3 linked regions of the Mucilaginibacter paludis DSM 18603 genome follow. Each later gene encodes a partner of the first gene's protein in a complex. Links are inferred from orthologs where the notes say so. Each region holds a gene or a part of one and is shown in the gene's direction. Other genes may lie near its edges.

The links.
Region 2: MUCPA_RS20835 (region 1) and scpB share a complex: the UniProt entries of both Bacillus subtilis proteins name them as parts of the cohesin-like complex. The link is inferred for Mucilaginibacter paludis DSM 18603 from one-to-one orthologs.
Region 3: the proteins of MUCPA_RS20835 (region 1) and smc are in contact, whole or in part, in a crystal structure (PDB 3ZGX), measured with the Bacillus subtilis proteins. The link is inferred for Mucilaginibacter paludis DSM 18603 from one-to-one orthologs.

The regions. Positions count from the first base shown.
Region 1 is NZ_CM001403.1:4,922,838-4,925,892, forward strand. The notes cover bases 92-2,989. They hold MUCPA_RS20835 (segregation and condensation protein A), read left to right. Parts: upstream 92-1,117; coding sequence 1,118-1,861; downstream 1,862-2,989. Other genes in these bases: dxs (1-deoxy-D-xylulose-5-phosphate synthase), read right to left, coding at 92-979; MUCPA_RS20840 (serine hydroxymethyltransferase), read left to right, coding at 1,908-2,989. Also shown: more of dxs, read right to left, coding at 1-91; more of MUCPA_RS20840, read left to right, coding at 2,990-3,055. UniProt on the Bacillus subtilis protein: Participates in chromosomal partition during cell division. May act via the formation of a condensin-like complex containing Smc and ScpB that pull DNA away from mid-cell into both cell halves.
Region 2 is NZ_CM001403.1:6,173,276-6,176,338, reverse strand. What follows is about bases 30-2,935. They hold scpB (SMC-Scp complex subunit ScpB), read left to right. Parts: upstream 30-1,155; coding sequence 1,156-1,716; downstream 1,717-2,935. Other genes in these bases: MUCPA_RS25895 (hypothetical protein), read left to right, coding at 2,139-2,935; MUCPA_RS25900 (hypothetical protein), read left to right, coding at 1,876-2,073; MUCPA_RS25910 (GIN domain-containing protein), read right to left, coding at 359-967; MUCPA_RS25915 (head GIN domain-containing protein), read right to left, coding at 30-229. Outside these bases: more of MUCPA_RS25915, read right to left, coding at 1-29; more of MUCPA_RS25895, read left to right, coding at 2,936-3,063. UniProt on the Bacillus subtilis protein: Participates in chromosomal partition during cell division. May act via the formation of a condensin-like complex containing Smc and ScpA that pull DNA away from mid-cell into both cell halves.
Region 3 is NZ_CM001403.1:1,751,685-1,755,952, reverse strand. The notes cover bases 109-4,219. They hold smc (chromosome segregation protein SMC), read left to right. Parts: upstream 109-476; coding sequence 477-4,019; downstream 4,020-4,219. Outside these bases: MUCPA_RS37605 (DUF2683 family protein), read right to left, coding at 1-27. UniProt on the Bacillus subtilis protein: Required for chromosome condensation and partitioning.

The DNA.
Region 1 (3,055 bases):
TTGGAGGTTGCGGTTTGTCATAAACCGTCTTTTTAATTTCGCCGGTAATTTTGTCAAACAAACCCGGCGCATGCCACTTGGTTTGGTCCTTTTCGGCTAAGGCATAGCCCTTGCCTTTTACGGTTACGCAATGCAGCAGTTTAGGCCCCGGAATATCGCGCAGATCCTGCAGCACCTTTACCAGGTGTTCAACATCGTGCCCGTCTATCGGCCCAAAGTATCTGAATTTAAGGGCTTCAAAAAAATTACTCTTTTTAAGTAAGGTACCTTTAATGCTTTTCTCAATCTTCTGCGCCATTTTAAAGGCATCAGGGCCTATCGACGAGATCTTGGAGAGCATTTTGGCTATATCGTCCCTGAAACGGTTATATTGTTTTGAGGTAGATATATCGGTTAAATATTCTTTAAGTGCCCCCACATTGGGGTCTATCGACATGTTATTGTCGTTTAAGATCACCAGTAGGTTTGAGTTTTCAATACCGGCATGGTTCAGCGCTTCAAAAGCTAAGCCCGCGCCCATCGAGCCATCGCCAATTACGGCAACGTGCTGCCGATCGGTCTCGCCCTTGTATTGTGATGCCACGGCCATGCCTAAGGCGGCCGATATGGATGTTGACGAATGGCCTACGCCAAAACTGTCATACTCGCTTTCAGCACGCTTAGGGAAACCGCTTATCCCGCCGTGAACACGGTTGGTATCAAAAATTTCGCGCCGCCCGGTTAGTATTTTATGGCCATAGGCCTGGTGCCCCACATCCCAAATTAATTGGTCGTAGGGAGTGTTTAAAACATAATGGAGCGCAACGGTTAATTCAACAACGCCTAAACTTGCACCAAAGTGCCCGCCATTCACCGAAACTACGTCAATAATATACTGGCGTAGCTCCTGACTAAGTTGCTTTAAATCTTCTTCCTTAAGTTGTTTTAAATCAGAAGGATAGTTTATTTGTTGCAGTAAATTTCCCGCAGATACTTTCATTTAATATTGTACAGTAAAATAAAGGTACAAATTTATGTTATTTACTTGCTAAAACCATGATAAAATCTTGGCGATTTATTATAACCGTATTTTTATGCCGTTTTTTATATAAATGGCTTATTTTTGGGGAGTTGAGTTATGGTTGAAGAAAATTTTGAAATTCATTTGCCACAGTTTGAGGGTCCGTTTGATTTGCTGCTGTTTTTTATTGAGCGGGATGAACTGGACATTCACGAGATTTCAATATCCCGCATTACCGATGATTTTTTGAATTATATTCACCAGATGAACAGCCTCAATATGGAGCTGGCCAGCGAGTTTATTTTTGTTGCCGCAACCCTGATGCGTATTAAAGCTAAAATGTTGCTGCCGCGATATGAACTTGACGAAGAGGGCAACGAGGTTGACCTGAAGCAGGACCTGATCAGGAAGCTGATAGAGTACAAAAAATTTAAGCTGGTTTGCGAGGAGCTGAAGCCAATGGAAGAGCAACGCCTGATGCAGGAGAAGCGGGGCGCTATCCACCTGGATATGGAAGCCGTTGCTGGTTTGGCGGCCCCCGGCGAAGAGTTGGAGAGTTTTGACTTGTATAAGTTAATGAACGTTTACCACCGCGTAATTAACCGTTACCGCAGCCGGAGCCAGGAGGTAAAACATACCGTTGTGCAATACCCTTACACCATTGAGCAACAGAAAAAAGCTATTGGCGCATTGCTTGATATTAATAAAAGGCTTGATTTTGGCCAATTAGCCAAAAACTCGGAAAATAGGGTGCATTTTGTTTATAATTTTTTAGCCGTACTGGAGATGCTGCAACAGGAACTGGTAGATATTCAGATCGGTTTAGGATACAATAATTTTTGGATATCCGCTAAAATTTAAGTCGCCGAATAAAATTTGGTTACCTTAGCGGCATTTAATCAATGCAATGAAAAGAGATAAACTAATTTTTAATTTACTTGCTGAAGAACAAGAACGCCAGGAAGAAGGTTTGGAGCTTATCGCTTCAGAAAACTTTGTTAGTAAACAAGTAATGGAAGCTGCAGGCTCTGTGGCAACCAATAAATATGCCGAGGGATTACCCGGAAAACGCTATTACGGTGGCTGCGAAGTGGTTGATGAAATTGAAACTATAGCCATTGAGCGTGCTAAGCAATTGTTTAACGCTGTTTGGGCCAATGTGCAGCCACACTCTGGCGCACAGGCAAACGCTGCGGTAATGCTGGCCTGTTTACAACCTGGCGATAAAATATTAGGATTTGATCTCTCGCACGGTGGTCACTTAACCCATGGCTCGCCCGTAAACTTTTCGGGTAAGTTATACAAGCCGTTTTTTTACGGAGTGGTAAAAGAAACCGGCTTAATTGATTATGACCAGTTAAGAAAAACAGCGCTGGCCGAAAAACCGAAGATGATTATCTGCGGAGCTTCAGCATACTCGCGCGATTGGGATTATGCGTTTATCCGCAAGGTTGCCGATGAGGTTGGCGCCCTGGTATTAGCCGATATTTCTCACCCTGCCGGTTTAATAGCCCGTGGTTTATTGACCGATCCGCTTCCGCATTGCCATATCGTTACAACAACCACCCACAAAACTTTACGCGGCCCACGCGGCGGCATGATTTTGTTAGGCCAGGATTTTGAAAACCCCTGGGGATTAAAAACCCCTAAAGGCGAGTTGAGAATGATGTCGGCCTTGTTGGATTCGGCCGTATTCCCTGGTACACAGGGTGGTCCGTTGGAGCACATCATCGCTGCAAAGGCGGTAGCCTTTGGCGAAGCGTTAACCGATAGCTATATGAAATATATATTGCAGGTTAAAAAGAATGCTACAGCCATGGCGGATGCATTTACCAAACTGGGGTATAACATCGTTTCGGGTGGAACCGATAACCACTTGATCCTGCTTGATCTGCGTAACAAAAATATCTCGGGTAAGGATGCCGAAAACGCTTTAGTGAAGGCCGATATCACCGTAAACAAAAATATGGTTCCTTTTGATGATAAGTCGCCTTTTGTAACATCGGGTATCAGGGTTGGTACTGCCGCTATTACAACCCGTGGTTTAAAAGAAAA
Region 2 (3,063 bases), 1.3 Mb from region 1 along the record:
TATATTTCATCAGGTTATCATCAGCGGTTATGCTTAGTGATTCTGCGGTATCCTGTTTGATCACTACATCATATCCGCCAGAAATATCCAGTTTCGAAAAATCAGCCATCTTACGCGTTTCGGTAATTTGCTTTCCTGAACCTTTTTTACAAGTAAAGCCATTACAAGCGCTTAGTACAACTATGGCAGATGCGGCTATAACCGCCATAAAAACGTATATTCTATTCATTCTATTTTTCTTTAGTCAGACGTGTTATTATTGAATGAAGTTACACCATTTAGTTATATAAAAAAAATAAAGCCGTCTTGTATAAAAAAGACAGCTTTACTGTTAATATGTGATGGGAGTGCTTGCTCCTTAATTGAACGCCAGTTCATCACTTACCTGCTTTGCAGCAACTGCCGCTATCAGTCGTTTTTGAGTAAACTGTTCAGCTGTAAAATTAGTGGTGTTCACAGTGGCCGAATGGTTGATCACCATATAGCTTTGGGTAGCGTTACCAACAATGTCGGCTTTAGCGCTATCATTCAATATAATATTGGTTTTGTAGCAATCCATGTCAAATTGCGCGCTCGCGTTGTTATTCAGGTTCAGGCTGAACTCGATGCCGGAAAATTTACCGAATGATTTAATTGACGCATTATCGTAAGCCGTTACAGAGCGTAAATCCTCCGCTGTTACCCAAACTACCAGCTTTTCGGCTTTGTATGAAGAAATGCGAAGCACGCCATTTTGTTCCTGCACCAAAGCATTCTGGTTATAATAGGTATCGTATACCTTTACCTTGTCGCTCACGCCGGAAGTAACATAGAGCTCAACGTTACCATGAACTTCAATTTGGTTAATGTGGCTGATGCCCGATAACATGGTGGTGGCATCGTTATTTTTACTTGCTGCAAAAGTTTTGCTGCTTACTGAAAATACTAAGAAGAGTATTGTTGCGATTGATAAAATTGTTGTTTTCATATTTGTAATTTTTTGAAAATCAGATACTTGTTGTTTTTATTTTATTTAATATATCCATAAGACCACTTTAATCAAAAAACGTTACACTTTATTTTAAAAAAATTTATATATTGCTTGTTTTTTCCAAAAATCAGCCTTTAAATGAGCTATCGCTATGATCAAAAAACTTTTTACTTTTATGGCGACAAATGGAAAAACCTGACCTATATATTGAAGCGTTGATTTTCGCCTCAGAAAACAGCATCCGGCTGGAAGAAATAGTTTATTGCCTGCAATTAAGTTTTGAGCAAGATTTTTCGGAAAACGAAGTAAAAGGGGCCATACAAAATATCCGTCAAAAGTATCAGCAGCCCGATTTTGCTATCGAACTGGTGAACATCAATAACGGCTACCAATTTTTAACCAAAAAGGATTACCACATTATTATTAAGCAACTGCAGCTACAGCGCTCTAAAAAGAAGCTGAGCCAGGCCGCTTTAGAAACCCTGGCTATTATTGCTTACCAGCAGCCGGTAACCAAACTGGATATAGAACAAATTCGTGGAGTAAACTGCGACTACTCCATTCAAAAATTGCTTGAAAAGGAATTAATCACCATTGCAGGCAAGGCCGAAAGCATTGGCCGCCCTATTATTTATGCAACAAGTGAGTTTTTTATGGATTACTTTGGTATTAACCACATCAATGAATTACCTCAATTAAAAGAACTTGCGCCAGACAACTCCAGCGTTGGCGATCAATCAGAATAATTTTCATTCGTTTTTTTCATTAAAATCATTTTCGTTATTTTTGAAGTAAGCAATGTCGAAAATCATTGATTAAAAAAAATCAAAAAAAAACTTTACTTATTCTATTTCTTAGTAAATTTAAATTAAGATAACACAATTACAACGCTAATCTATTTTTCAATGGAAACCCCTAAGAAACCGGCAAAAAAGACAAGTGCAAGTACTGGACCAGCCAAAAAAGGAACCGACAAAGCGGCATCAGCTAAACCTAAAAATAAATTTATCGATGATGACGACGATGATGAATTTGATGAGCCTATTGACGACCTGGGTTCTTATGATCGCTTTGATGGATTGGAAGAAGAAGAAGATTTTTAAAAAATTTACAACATATTAAAATATAAGCATTCGGCTTAAGCCGAATGCTTTTTTATTTTTAAAGGATGATGATTACCGAAGTTAAAACCAAAGCTGATAGAAAAGCTTTTTTAGACGTTGCGCGCCTGATATACCAAAACGATAAAGTTTGGATATGCCCGCTGGACATTGATATAGAAGCGGTATTTAACCCGGCTAAAAACAATTTTCACAGCCATGGAAAATGTACCCGCTGGGTATTGCGAAATAGCGATAACCGGCTTATTGGCCGCATTGCAGCCTTTATTAACGATGAAAAAGCTTATAATTATGAGCAGCCCACGGGTGGATGCGGTTTTTTTGAGTGCATTGATGATAAGGCGGCCGCTTTTAAATTATTTGACACCGCCAGGGAATGGCTACAACAAAATGGCATGAAGGCTATGGACGGGCCTATCAATTTTGGCGAAAACGACAAATTCTGGGGCCTGCTGGTTGAAGGCTTCACTGTGCCATCGTACGGTATGAATTATAACCCACTTTACTACAAGGCTTTTTTTGACGAATACGGTTTTAAAACCGAATACCAGCAGATCACCAATCACCTTGAGGTTTATAAACCTTTCCCGGAGCGATTCACAAAAATTGCCGAATGGGTATCCAAAAAGCCAGGGTACGAATTTAAGCACCTGGAGGCTGATAAAATTGATCAGTACGCCAGCGATTTTATGGAAATTTATAATGACGCCTGGAAAAGCTTTGAAAACTTTGTGCCAATTAATAAAGCAACCATTATGGAAAGCTTTAAACAAATGAAGGCTATTATGGACGAGAGCCTCATCTGGTTTGCCTATGTTAATGGCGAACCTGCATCATTTACCCTTATTTTGCCGGATGCCAACCAGATGATCAAATCGTTAAACGGCAAGCTCGACCTGATAGGTAAGCTGAAGTTTTTGTATAACAAATGGAGAGGCGTATCGCGAATGAGGGCTATTGTGATGGGTACGA
Region 3 (4,268 bases), 3.2 Mb from region 1 along the record:
CACCTTCAATAGCGTTTGGATGGCAATCAGCTCTTTTCGTTATTAGGATGTACTCTCAGGGTTTCCATACTGTTGCTTATCACGTAAAATTATCTAATAAAAGTTTTATTTAATTAAACAAAAGCAATTGATTAATTTCAAAACCTGATACTAACATTTTTTCTGTTGTCATTTATAAGTAGGGAATCAGGCGGCCGGAAAAATAGCCCCCTCTAAATCTCCCCCGGTAGGGGAGACTTTTTTAAAGCCTCCCTCGCGGGGAGGATTGGGCGGGGGGGCTTACTACTGGTAAATTGGACGGAATAAAAGTACTGGTTATCAGTAAGTTAATATGGCCTATTTACGGGTTGAATTAGAGTTACTCTCTTGGGCGATAGCGAAAAGGCTTCTGTTGCATATTACCAGTTGCAGAGATTGATTTTCGTTGTTGATCAGACAGATAATTTAATGATTTTTTTTGTACTGGTTAGATAATAATGCAGCTTACACGTTTAGAAGTTAAGGGTTTTAAGAGTTTCGGGGATAAAATCACCATCAATTTTAACGAAGGGATAACCGCCATTGTTGGGCCAAACGGTTGCGGAAAATCAAACGTAGTCGACTCCATCCGCTGGGTTTTGGGCGAGCAAAGCACGCGGATGCTCCGCTCCGAAAAAATGGAGAACGTGATATTCAACGGCAGTAAAAGCCGCAAGCCAGGCAACCTGGCCGAAGTTTCGCTCACGTTTGATAATACCAAAAATATTTTACCTACCGAGTTTTCGCAGGTTACCTTAACCCGCAAGCTTTACCGTACCGGCGAAAGCGAATACCGCCTTAACGATGTGCAATGCCGCTTAAAGGATATTACTGACCTGTTTCTGGATACTGGTGTAGGCTCTGATTCGTACTCTATCATCGAGCTGAGGATGATCGAGGAGATCATCTCCAACAAAGAAAACTCCCGCCGTACGCTATTTGAAGAGGCATCGGGCATATCCAAATACAAGCTTCGCAAAAAACAAACCTTCAATAAGCTCAAAGAAACGGAGGCCGATTTGGAGCGGGTGGAGGACTTGTTATTCGAGATAGAGAAAAATTTAAAAACCTTAGAGAACCAGGCCAAAAAAACCGAGCGCTATTACCGCTTAAAAGAGCAATATAAAACGCTGAGCATTATGCTGGCCTCCTTCCGCATCGTATCTTTCAGCGAATCGTTGAAGCGGATTGAGGATCTGGAACAAAAGCAACAGATTGAAAAGGGCGACATTGTAAGGCATATTGATGTGCTGGAGGCCGACCTGCAAAAACAAAAGCTCGAAAGCCTGACCAAAGAGAAAAACCTGGCTACGCAGCAAAAGGCTACTAATGAGTACGTGGCTAAAATAAGGGCTTACGAAAGTGAGAAAAAGATTAAGAACGAACAGCTTAAGTTTCAGAAGGATAAAGAAACCCGTTTGCTTGATGAGCTTGAGCGCGATACCAACCAGCTAAACCATATTCTGTATAATATTAAGCGCCTGTCGGAAGAGAAGCTGCAGGAAGAAGAAAAGCTGCAAACCCTGATAGATAGCCTGGCCGATTTAAAGGAGGCTGTTGATGAAGCGCGGCAGGAACAGGCTTACGGCAAAAGTGAGCTGGACGAGATCAGTAATATTAACAACAGGCTGCAAAACCAGATCTACAAAACAGAAAAGGACCTGGATATTTTACAGATCCAGCAGCAAGCGCTTGAGCAGGAAAGCCAGCGCAACATGGAAGACGCCACCAATAAGGAGGCCGAGTTAAGCCATTTTAACCAGGTTATTGCCGAATTGGAAACCCGCGCCGAAACGTTAGAGCGCGAACATCAAACCGCGGTTGATTTTGAAACCAAACTGCGCGAAGAAATTAAAGATACTGAAATAGAGATTGGCAATACCAAGGATACGCTGACATTAGAAAGCCGTAAGGTAGACGCCAAACAAAACGAATATAACCTCACCAAGAGTTTGGTTGATAACCTGGAAGGTTTCCCCGAATCGATCCGCTTTTTAAAGAAGAACAGCGAATGGGCACGCAACGCGCCCTTATTTAGCGATGTGCTTTTTTGCCGAGAAGAATATCGCGTAGCGATAGAGAACTACCTGGAACCCCTGATGAACCACTATGTGGTAGAGGATTATAACGAAGCCATCAGCGCCATTAACCTGTTGAGCAACTCGGCCAGGGGCAGGGCGCAATTTTTTATACTGAGCAACTACCCAGCCGAATATGCGCCGATACCTTTTGCTCAGCCTGAAAACTGGATACCGGCATTGGATGTGGTTGAGGTTGAAAAACGTTATGCGCCGCTGTGTAATTATTTGTTAAAGAACGTGTACCTGGTTGCCGATCAGGCCGAAGGCCAGCTAAACAGCGATATATTGCCCGAAGGCATTATTGTATTGGGCAAAAGCGGCAAGTTCAGTAAATCAAAGCTCACCATGGCCGGTGGTTCGGTGGGTTTGTTTGAGGGTAAACGGATAGGCCGGGCCAAAAACCTGGAGAACCTGGCCAAAGAAATTAAAACGCACGAAGCCCAGATCACCAAATATAAAAGCCGCATTGAGGAGTTGCAAAGCAAGCTGACGGCTTTAAAGGGATCGGGCAAAACAAACGAGATTAACCAGAAACAGCAGGAGATTAACCGGCTGAATACCGAAATGGTGACCGTAAAAACACGGCGGGAACAATACCAAACCTTTATTGAAAGCAGCCGTAACCGCAAGGATGATATTGCCCGCAAAATAGCCAGTATTAACGATGAAACCCAGCGGCTATTACCCACCCTGGCCGACCTGAAGGAGCAAAAGCAAACGCAGAGCGAACTGATGCTCGAAAAGCAAAGTGCCTTTGCCGAATTATCGGAACGTTTGTCGGTACAGTCCAACCGGTATAATCAGCAAAATATAGGTTTCCATCAGCAGCAAAATAAAGTTTCGGGTTTGGTGAAAGATCTGGAATACCGCGAGATACAGCAGGAAACGCTGGACCAACGGATTAAAAAAAATAATGCCGAGCTGGATATCGTAAAGATAGCGATACAGGAAAATATGAAGCAATCCGATCATTCGGATGAGGATCTGCTTGAAATGTACAGTCAGCGTGAGGAATTGGAAAAGGCGGCCCAGCAGGCCGAGCAGGAGTATTATACTTTCCGCGGCAATATTACCCAGGCCGAAAATGAAATCAGTACGTTAAGAAGGAACAAGGATAACGCCGAGTTAATAGAGAATGAACTGAAGGATAAAAAGAACAACTTAAAGCTCGAACTGAATGCCCTGAAAGAACGCCTTTCGGTTGAGTTTAATGTGGATATCCAGGATCTGTTAGATGCCGAAGTACCCGCCGACGAAACAGAGTCTGAGCTTCGCGATAAAACCGAAAAGCTGAAAAAACAGCTGGACGATTTTGGGGCCATTAACCCGATGGCGGTAGAGGCTTACAAAGAGATGAGCGAACGTTACGAATTTATCCAGGCGCAAAAAAAAGATTTGAGCGAAGCCAAGTCGTCCCTGCTGGCTACCATACAGGAGATTGACGACACGGCTAAAGAAAAATTTATGTCGGCATTCACGATGGTGCGCGAGAACTTTATCAAGGTATTCCGCTCGTTATTTAACGAGGAAGATTCCTGCGACCTGATATTGAGCGACCCTAATAATCCCCTGGAATCTGACATTGATATCATCGCCAAGCCCAAGGGCAAACGGCCGCTCTCCATCAATCAATTATCCGGAGGCGAAAAAACGCTCACCGCTACGGCTATCCTATTTTCGTTATATCTGTTAAAACCTGCCCCCTTCTGTATTTTTGATGAGGTGGATGCCCCTCTTGATGATACCAATATTGATAAATTCAACAACATCATCCGCAAATTCTCCAAAGATTCGCAGTTCATCATCGTATCGCATAACAAACGAACCATCGCCAGTACCGATATTATTTACGGCGTAACTATGGTAGAGCAAGGGATATCAAGGGTGGTACCCGTTGACATGCGGGAGCTGGCGGACTAAGGTTTGGAGATGGTGTAAGTTTGCTTATAATTAATCAGCTTCGTACCCCATCGTCATTGCGAGGAGGAACGACGAAGCAATTTCTAAGCTATACAGAGCGAATAAGCATGACCGCTTTGCCTGCGTAGAGATTGCTTCGTACCTCGCAATGACGATGGGCAGTTTGCTCATAGTCAGCTTCTTACCTCAACTACCCGATCGTCATTGCGAGGAGGAACGACGAAGCAATCTCTAAACTATACAGAACGA